4 regions of the Numidum massiliense genome follow, and region 1 is predicted to be linked to each of the others. Evidence: riboswitches for the same ligand, from Rfam matches in the RefSeq annotation. Region 1 holds a riboswitch; each other region holds the start of a gene.
The links. A riboswitch is a leader RNA that binds a small molecule or an ion and turns the genes downstream of it on or off. The one in region 1 is predicted to bind S-adenosylmethionine.
Positions count from the first base shown of each region.

Region 2: linked by a shared signal. The riboswitch ahead of BN1247_RS02225 (homoserine dehydrogenase) and the one ahead of BN1247_RS16425 (methionine ABC transporter ATP-binding protein) in region 1 are both predicted to bind S-adenosylmethionine.
Region 3: linked by a shared signal. The riboswitch ahead of BN1247_RS09365 (homocysteine synthase) and the one ahead of BN1247_RS16425 (methionine ABC transporter ATP-binding protein) in region 1 are both predicted to bind S-adenosylmethionine.
Region 4: linked by a shared signal. The riboswitch ahead of BN1247_RS13265 (hypothetical protein) and the one ahead of BN1247_RS16425 (methionine ABC transporter ATP-binding protein) in region 1 are both predicted to bind S-adenosylmethionine.

Region 1 covers NZ_CTDZ01000009.1:3,500,857-3,503,055, forward strand. Annotated here, with positions in the region: gene BN1247_RS16415 (hypothetical protein) at 108-521, shown strand; gene BN1247_RS16420 (peroxiredoxin family protein) at 527-1,027, opposite strand; SAM riboswitch class I at 1,140-1,253, shown strand; gene BN1247_RS16425 (methionine ABC transporter ATP-binding protein) at 1,329-2,199, shown strand, end outside.
Region 2 covers NZ_CTDZ01000009.1:353,209-355,407, reverse strand. Annotated here, with positions in the region: gene BN1247_RS02225 (homoserine dehydrogenase) at 1-1,026, opposite strand, end outside; SAM riboswitch class I at 1,182-1,310, opposite strand; gene BN1247_RS02220 (P1 family peptidase) at 1,450-2,199, opposite strand, start outside.
Region 3 covers NZ_CTDZ01000009.1:1,932,909-1,935,107, reverse strand. Annotated here, with positions in the region: gene BN1247_RS09370 (helix-hairpin-helix domain-containing protein) at 48-860, shown strand; SAM riboswitch class I at 989-1,096, shown strand; gene BN1247_RS09365 (homocysteine synthase) at 1,239-2,199, shown strand, end outside.
Region 4 covers NZ_CTDZ01000009.1:2,844,747-2,846,945, reverse strand. Annotated here, with positions in the region: gene BN1247_RS13275 (hypothetical protein) at 1-39, shown strand, start outside; gene BN1247_RS13270 (hypothetical protein) at 176-631, shown strand; SAM riboswitch class I at 865-976, shown strand; gene BN1247_RS13265 (hypothetical protein) at 1,073-1,285, shown strand; gene BN1247_RS17275 (DUF2292 domain-containing protein) at 1,355-1,468, shown strand; gene BN1247_RS18250 (aminotransferase class I/II-fold pyridoxal phosphate-dependent enzyme) at 1,769-2,199, shown strand, end outside.

The DNA of each region.
Region 1 (2,199 bases):
CAATGTTGCTGTGAGAGCTTTCACCTGTTCCATGCACCGCAAACACGGTTGACAAGTGTGGTACAATAGGTGAAAGCTCTTTATCTATCTTAACGGAGGGATAGCCTATGAGTTTTTGCTGTGGAGCGAGTATGATTGGTGCTGTAGGCGCGATCAAAAGCAAACAGGTCCTTGTCGACGGCGTTCCCTTTTTGTTTTGCCCTGTCTGTCACAAAGTAGACGTCCATCACTCCGTTAAAGAACCGTTCGATTTACTCGTCGATCATGCGCTAGGGGATGGCGCGAAGCACGTTGATTTTAGAGAGCACGTCACCGAGCCAAGTGATGACATACTGAGTAACTGTATTTCGGTCGAGCGCGGTAATCCAGAGCAATTATTAACAGAACAAATCGACAATGCCCTTGATTTATACGGTTTCGCAAAATATATCGGTGACCGCGAATGGCAAGATACGCTAGTCAAACGGTTGAAAGTGTTTACTGCTGGGCTCGCCCGTTACCGACAAGGGGAGAACGTGTGATTCGCTTAGCCGCTTATAGTGGTACTGAACGTTTCCAGTACGTGGATAAACGGCACGTCTGCGCCGTAACGGCCGACGATCATCCCTCGGGCGTCAATCACAACCCACGATGGCACCGAAGTGAGTCCGAAAGCGTCGTACGTTTCCCTGCCGCGATCACTCAGCACAGGTAACGTGAACGCATTGTCCTTAAGAAATGGGATCGCGTCGTCCACGTGTCGTTCGCGACCAGTGACGTTAACGGTAACGATGGCAGCTGCTTCGCGAATGAAGGAGCTGCCGTCATTCGCGAGGGAGCGGTGAAACACTTCCATTTTTGGCAATTGCGCATGGCAGTCCGGGCACCAACTGACCCAGAACGCGAGGAGCAAACTTTTGCCGCGAAAAGCGGATAAGCATACTTCTATTTGTGCGTCTTGCAGAGTCGGCAAGCAAAAATCGGGTGCACGTTCGATCGGTAGCACCTCCCCTGTGCGATATGTCCGACCTAATCGGTTAGTACCCATCTTATCGTGAAAACAGCGTGACTTCAACGGAAACAAAAATTGCCGCAAAAATACAGTTGTGCTATTTTGGTCGGCATGTTACAATCACGAATAATTGCATAACCTTTGGATTCTCTTATCCAGAGAGGTGGAGGGAAAGGCCCGATGAAACCCGGCAACCATTTTCACGCGCGGCGTGTGAAAAAAGGTGCCAATTCCTTCAGGCGCTGTGCCTGGCAGATGAGAGAGAACGGATCTTGTTGAGGCAAGTCCTTTCCCGTCTGCGGAGAGGACTTTTTATGTTTTATAGGGGGGATGGCGGTTGATTCGACTAAGTGGGATCCGCAAACATTTTCCAACGCGGCACAGTGAAATTCGCGCGGTCGACGGGGTCAATTTGACCGTTGAGCCGGGGGAAATATTCGGCGTGATCGGTTACAGTGGCGCTGGCAAAAGCACCCTCATCCGCACGATTAATTTGCTCGAGCCGCCGACGGAAGGGAAGGTTATCGTCGGGGATCGTGTGTTAACGGAGTTGTCGGCGCGAGACTTGCGCCTAGCGCGGCAAGAGATCGGCATGATTTTCCAACAATTTAATTTGCTTTGGTCGCGTACTGTTGCAGAAAATGTGCGCTTTCCACTCGAAATTGCGGGATTAGACAAGCAGACAGCTGCGGACAAAGTGCAGCATTTGTTGGAAGTAGTTGGATTAAGTGACCGAAGAGACGCATATCCGGCACAGCTGTCCGGTGGCCAAAAGCAACGCGTCGGGATCGCACGGGCGCTGGCGGGCGATCCAAAAGTGCTCTTGTGCGACGAAGCGACGTCTGCCTTAGACCCGAAAACGACCGAAGACATTTTACAGTTACTACAAAAAATTAATCGCCAATTCGGCTTAACGATCGTACTCATTACGCATGAAATGGACGTCATCCGTAAAATATGTCATCGCGTCGCGGTGATGGATCACGGCAAAATCGTGGAGAGCGGACCCGTCGCCGCACTGTTTCGCCGGCCACAGACGGCGATTACGCGGCAATTTGTGCAAGAAAGTGTCGGGGCACAAGGGGCGGATGAATCGCTGGACGTGTTGCTAGAGGAAGTGACGGCTGGCGCTATCCTCAAGTGTACGTTTCCCGGATCGGGAGCGACACAGCCGGTCATTAGCCGCTGTATCCGCGAATGTGACGTCG
Region 2 (2,199 bases), 3.1 Mb from region 1:
CCGCTCCCGCTCCCCTTCGGCCATCGGCTTCGGCAGCGTAAATACAGGCGTACGCGCCCGTGTCGCCATGCGCCCAACGTTAGCAATATCTTCGACGACGGCACTCGCTGTCGGCAGTTCTCCGGCACCTTGCCCAATTAGCGTTACGTCTTGCACGATATCTCCTTCGACGTGCAGCGCGTTGTAAACGTCGTTAACTGCTGCGAGCGGGTGTCCGTCGGCGACTAACGTCAGCTGCACACCTAAGGTCGGCGCCTCTCCCCGCCGTAGTTCCGCGTTCGCTAACAGCTTTACTGTATACCCCAGTTTTTGCGCCAAGCGAATTTCTTCTAAAGTGATCGCCGTAATGCCTTCGCGCGTAATGTCCCGAAGCGGCGCGTCGATCCCGAAGGCGAGGCGGGCGAGAATCGCCAGTTTGTACATCGCGTCATACCCTTCGACGTCGGACGTCGGATCCGCTTCCGCGTAACCGCACGCTTGCGCTTCGGCGAGTACGTCCGCAAACGATCGGCCGTCACGCGCCATTTGCGTTAAAATGTAATTCGTCGTCCCATTCAATATGCCGGAGAGACGCGTGACGCGATTAACTTTTAAAAAGTGCTGCAACACGCCGATCAGGGGGATCCCGCCTCCGACACTCCCCTCGTACAGCAGCTCTACCCCGTGCTCCCGCGCCTCTTTCTCCAAGGCGAGGCCGTGTTTCGCCAGTAGTTCCTTGTTCGCGGTCACGACGTGGCACCCTTTGCGCATCGCCGCCGTTATATACGTGATTGCTGGTTCAACCCCGCCCATCACTTCGACGACGACATCTGTCTCGTCTAGCAAGTCTTCGCGAAACTGGGTCGTTAGCAGCGGTTCTATTCCCGGCAATGGCCGCTTTTTGTCTGCATTTAGGACGAGAACTGACTGGACAGAGACATCCAGTCCTAGCCTTTCTTTTAAAAGTTCACCGTTTTGCTTAATCGTTTTATACACACCGCTACCGACAGTACCACAACCGAGTAACATGACGCGAAGTTGTTTCATTCCATTCTCCCTTTCTCGTGTACGTTCTCTGTTCACAATCCTCGTGATATGCGCGATTCCTTCCGTACGCACAACCATCTCAAACACTTTTTTAAAAAGAAAAAACCCCTTCACAATGAAAAGGGGTTACACGTGTTTCCTAATGGTGCACCCACTTCTCATCTTTCAAAGCACTAAAAAAGCGCTCTGCAGGAATTAGCACCTTTCTCACGGTGTCCACAGGACACAGGTGAGACGGTTGCCGGGTTTCATCGGGCCAGTCCCTCCACCACTCTAGATAACAAGCTGGTGTTTCACACAAAGTATCCAATTGTCAATTGTTTTCTATTATGCCATACGAAATAAAAATGTCAACAGCGATCGCGATCAGGCGCTCGTAACGTCAGGACTTTTCGTCTGACGAGCCGATACCAAACACTTATTTTACACGTCGCTTACAGACGGAATTCCAGGGATACTTTTCGCGGCCGTCACCGCTTGTAAAATCGCTTCGGCAACGACGTTCGCGGCGAGGGCGCCGACTAAGTCGACCGTCGCTTGTACTTGCCCCCCAGCGAGCGCGAACAGTGTATCCCCGTCCATCATCGTGTGCGCGGGTACGACCGTGCGCGCTAAACCGTCCTGCGCCATTTGTGCAACTTTCGTCGTGCGCGCTTTGGACATTTTCGCATTCGTGGCGATGACGCCGATCGTCGTATTGGCTCCGGGAAAAGTTAGTTTCTGGTCACTGTTGTCTTGTAGCCACGCCACCGTATCGACGAGCGTGCCGTCCCCCTTGCGTGGCCCAGCGACAATGTCGCCACTGGCAGGGTCGACGATGTGACCGTAGGCGTTGACGGCGACGAGCGCGCCGACGACGAGTCCGTCGGACAAGCGGACCGACGCGGTCCCGATGCCTCCTTTCATCGCGTGCGCCATCCCGAGCGCCTTTCCGACCGTCGCGCCGCAACCCGCACCGACATTGCCGACAGCTACTTCGGTTGAAGCAACTTCACAGGCGCGGTAACCCATCGTATCGTCTGGCCTCACCGCGGCATCTCCCACCGACAAGTCATATAAAACGGCTGCAGGGACGATTGGCACCCGCGCGTCGCCCGTATCGAGTCCGATCCCACGCTCTTCCAGGTAAGCCATCACCCCAGTGGCCGCCTGTAAGCCGAATGCACTCCCACC
Region 3 (2,199 bases), 1.6 Mb from region 1:
GCGCTTGCTGTCGTCGCTCTTTTCTGACACAATAGAGGTAGCGACAATTGTACGACATTCAAGCGTGCGAAAGAGAGAAGAAGGTAGGAGAAAGGGGAGGGACAGAGGGGAGAGGGTTGGCGATGTTCGACATGTGGACAAGTCGTGAGAAAAAGCTGCTGATCGCACTGGCGGTGAGTGCCGGACTACTCGTTAGTACCGTCGGTTACTACACCTTATTTGCAGGCGCAGGGACAGGAGAAGATAAAGGATCTCCACTGTCGGCTACTGCAGAGCAACTGCAACAGCAAGGGTTAGTTACAGGACCCGACAGTAACGGTCGCGAGGCGGCGCATGGAGCGGTGGGGGAGGCAAAAGGCGAAGCCGAGTCGGGGCAGTCGGAGGTCGTCATCGACGTGAAAGGTGCGGTAAAAAAACCGGGCATCTATCGGTTGTCGTCGGAACAGCGCATTCACGATGCGCTAAAGGCGGCGGGCGGGGCGACGGAGGAAGCCGACATGGAACGACTCAATTTAGCTGATTTTTTGGTAGACGGGATGGCTGTCTACGTCCCGAGGAAAGGGGAGGAAGAATCGACGCCGGCGGGTGGTTACTTAGACGGGGCGGTAGGGCAAGGCGGGAACGATGGCAAGGGCAAAGCACCGGGACAAGGTGCGACGGCAACAAGTAAAGTGAACATTAATCGCGCGACCGAAGCAGAGCTACAGACGATTACCGGCATCGGCCCCGCGAAGGCTGCAGCCATCGTGAAAGACCGAGAGACGAACGGGCCGTTCAAATCGGTGGACGACTTGACGCGCGTGAGCGGAATCGGGGCAAAAACGTTAGAAAATATCCGTGATCAACTGACAGTCAATTAGTGAGATTCAACGGCTACGACCGCTGGTAGTGGGTACTAATCAAAAAACAAAATACAGTTGACGAATCGGAAAGGTATCCTTATAATGTTAACAATCGATGAAACGCGAGAATAACATATTGTACGCAATCCTTATCGAGAGTGGTGGAGGGACTGGCCCTATGAAACCCGGCAACCTGCTGCGATTTTTGCAGTGAGGTGCCAATTCCTGCAGGAAGTGATCCTGGGAGATGGGGAAGGTTAAATGTACGTTTCGTAACTCTTCCTTAAATGTCGTTCAAAAACCTGGGATACGCTGTCCCTTTTTGAGCGAACAGTTAATACGGAGGAGTTTTTTATTTTTCTAACATGTTTTCTATAATGGGGGAGGAACCTGACGATGAGTGAGCAAAAACAGTACAAATTTGACACACTGGCGGTGCACGCCGGGCAACAACCTGATCCGGCGACTAACGCTCTCGCCGTACCGATTTACCAAACGTCTTCCTACGTATTCAACGATACGGAGCACGCGGCTAATTTGTTCGCCTTGAAAGAACCGGGCAACATTTATACGCGCATTATGAATCCGACCCACGACAAGTTTGAGCAGCGTATTGCCGCCCTTGAAGGAGGCGCAGCCGCGCTGGCGACGGCGTCGGGGCAAGCGGCGATTACGTACGCCATTTTAAACATCGCCAAACAAGGCGATGAAGTCGTGTCCGCGAGCAGCTTGTACGGCGGCACGTACAACTTGTTCGTGCATACGTTGCCGCGGTTAGGGATTAAGGTGCGCTTAGTCGACCCGTCGGACCCGGAAAACTTCCGGCGCGCCATTACCGCCAACACGCGGCTCGTCTACGCGGAGGCGATCGGCAACCCGAAGATTGACGTACTAGACGTCGAAGCGGTAGCGGCGATCGCTCACGAGAGCGGCATTCCTTTCATCGTCGACAACACGTTTCCTTCGCCGTACTTACTGCGGCCGATCGAGTTTGGCGCCGATATCGTCGTCCACTCGGCGACGAAGTACATCGGCGGGCACGGCACGTCGATCGGCGGGGTGATCGTCGATTCCGGTAAGTTTGATTGGACGAATGGCAAATTCCCCGAACTGACAGAACCGGATCCGAGTTACCACGGACTCGTATACACCGAAGCCGCTGGCTCGCTCGCCTACATTATTAAGGCGCGTGTGCAGTTAATGCGCGATTTAGGCGCAGCCGTGTCGCCGTTTAACTCGTTTTTATTCTTACAAGGGTTAGAGACGCTGCATTTGCGCATGGAACGCCATAGCGCCAACGCGCTCAAAGTTGCGCAGTTCCTCGCCGCCCACGATCGCGTTGCCTGGGTAAATTACC
Region 4 (2,199 bases), 660 kb from region 1:
AAATACAAATTCAAGCGGGTGGTGATAAAAGGTCAATAATTGATTATAGAATTGATCCAAAGCTACCGTTAGAACCACAGATACCGAATAGTCTAAAATTAAGTAAAGGGAAGAAAAAGGAACTACTAAGTAATTTAGAAAAAGCTGTACGCTGGCTGAATAATTAGGAGGAATAATGAGATTTTTTCTGAAAACAAACGGTAAAACATGTCTTCCCACTGCAGATGAATTAGTCGCGAAAATGTGGAAAGACGGTGTGAACGTATCGAGGGTTGGGTGGCAAGAAAGTTTAAGGGAAAGTACTGGTCTCACATTATCATGGGATAAGTGGCTTGACGATAAAAGATGGAGTGGAAACTTACAGTCTAAAGAAAACATCTATTTTGAAGTTGTATCTTTAAATAGTGATTTGCATTTAGTATTTGTCGAGGTTGATGAAGACGCGTGTTTAGTCGACATCAGGGCGGTTCACAAGGCGGTCATTCACATTGCTGAAAGATGCTGCGCCAAGATAAGTATTGACCAAACGACATGGATCGATGTAGATGAATATCGTCAAGAGGCTAAGGAGTATATACAATTGTCATTTGAGGAAGCGAATGAAAGAAGTCTTCAGGAGTGTATGGAATAGGGGTGCCCGGGGAATATGGGCATTCGATGTATTTTGACCCACCATTTATTGAATTTGTCGATGACATAAAGGCGGAGAATTTTATCATATGATCAGCATTGAACCGCGTATATCATCGGTTCGTACTGATCGCCACAAAAAAACCCTTGACATCGATAATACCTTATGGTTATGATAAATGAAACATTTTTCAAGCAGCATTGCCAATACAGTCATTAAAAAAATTGCATACGTACTTATCGAGAGTGGTGGAGGGACTGGCCCGATGAAACCCGGCAACCTCAGTTTACGAACTGAAAGGTGCTAATTCCCGCAAAATGGTTGACCCGTTTTGGAAGATAAGAGTGTGTCTAACGACGCAAATGCGCTCCTCTTTCCAATATGGGAAGGGGAGCTTTTAATTTTTGGAAAGGAGCGGGTTGCAGCGGTTATTTGTTATCCATGACCAGTACACGTGTACACGTGAAACGCAATACGGTTTGTAGCGTCCAAAAAGCAGTCGATCGCAAGCAGTTAATCGAAAGTAGTCGGCCGCAAGCAGCGCAAGTAGTCGCAAGCAGCACAAGTAGTCGTTCGAAAGTAACCGAACAAAAGCTGTCCGGCACAAAAGACAAGCGCGTTATGGAAGAGCTTTGGCAAGAAAGGTTTAGGTGATGTAAGTTGGTATGTACGACAAAAAAGGGTAGTTCCGGGAAAATAGTCGCAGCGGATAATCCGGAAGTATTGCAGCGTTTAACAGGTATTTTGCAACGGTTGCAATTCGGTTCGGTGACGCTAGTAGTACAAAATGGTCAAGTCATTCAAATCGAGACAAACGAGAAAGTGCGGTTAAAGTGAATAACACAAGTGAAAGAATGATTCGGCTGACTAGACAAACTAGAGGCCGCCGTTGATCCCACGTGATGTTGTGAGGGATCCGGCGGCCTCTTTCTTTGTTTCGCGGATGTATCTCGGGATTTATGGTGGGATTTTGTTTTGGGAGGTTCCCATCATGTGATCAATGGCTTACTAACATGTTTCATCCGGCTTTGTACAAACTTGGGCTTCACACTAACATATGCTGTCACCGATGAGGACGGGTGTGGACACAGACATGTGATGTCACCGATGTAAAAGACAAGGAAGGGGGATGTATCCATGCACATTGAGACGACGCTCTGCCAAGCGGGGGTCGACAGGGAGGAACGCACTGGAGCGGTCAGTTATCCACTCTACCTCTCAACGGCTTACCGGCATCCGGCAATTGGGGAAAGTACCGGATTCGATTATGCCCGCACGGCAAATCCGACGCGGCAGCAGGTTGAACAAGTACTCGCCGAATTAGAAGGTGGCTGTCGCGCGTTGGCGTTTAGTTCCGGGATGGCGGCCATTCACGCCTTGCAAAGCTTGTTTTCTTCCGGCGACGAGATCATCACTCCGCTCGATTTGTACGGCGGCACATATCGGTTGTTTGCAACGACTTTTCGCCAAGCGGGGATCGTCGTGAAAACAGTTGACCTGCGCGAGGCCGGGGCAGTGGCAGCGGCGATGACGTCGCGGACGAAAGCCGTGTTTTTAGAGACGCCGTC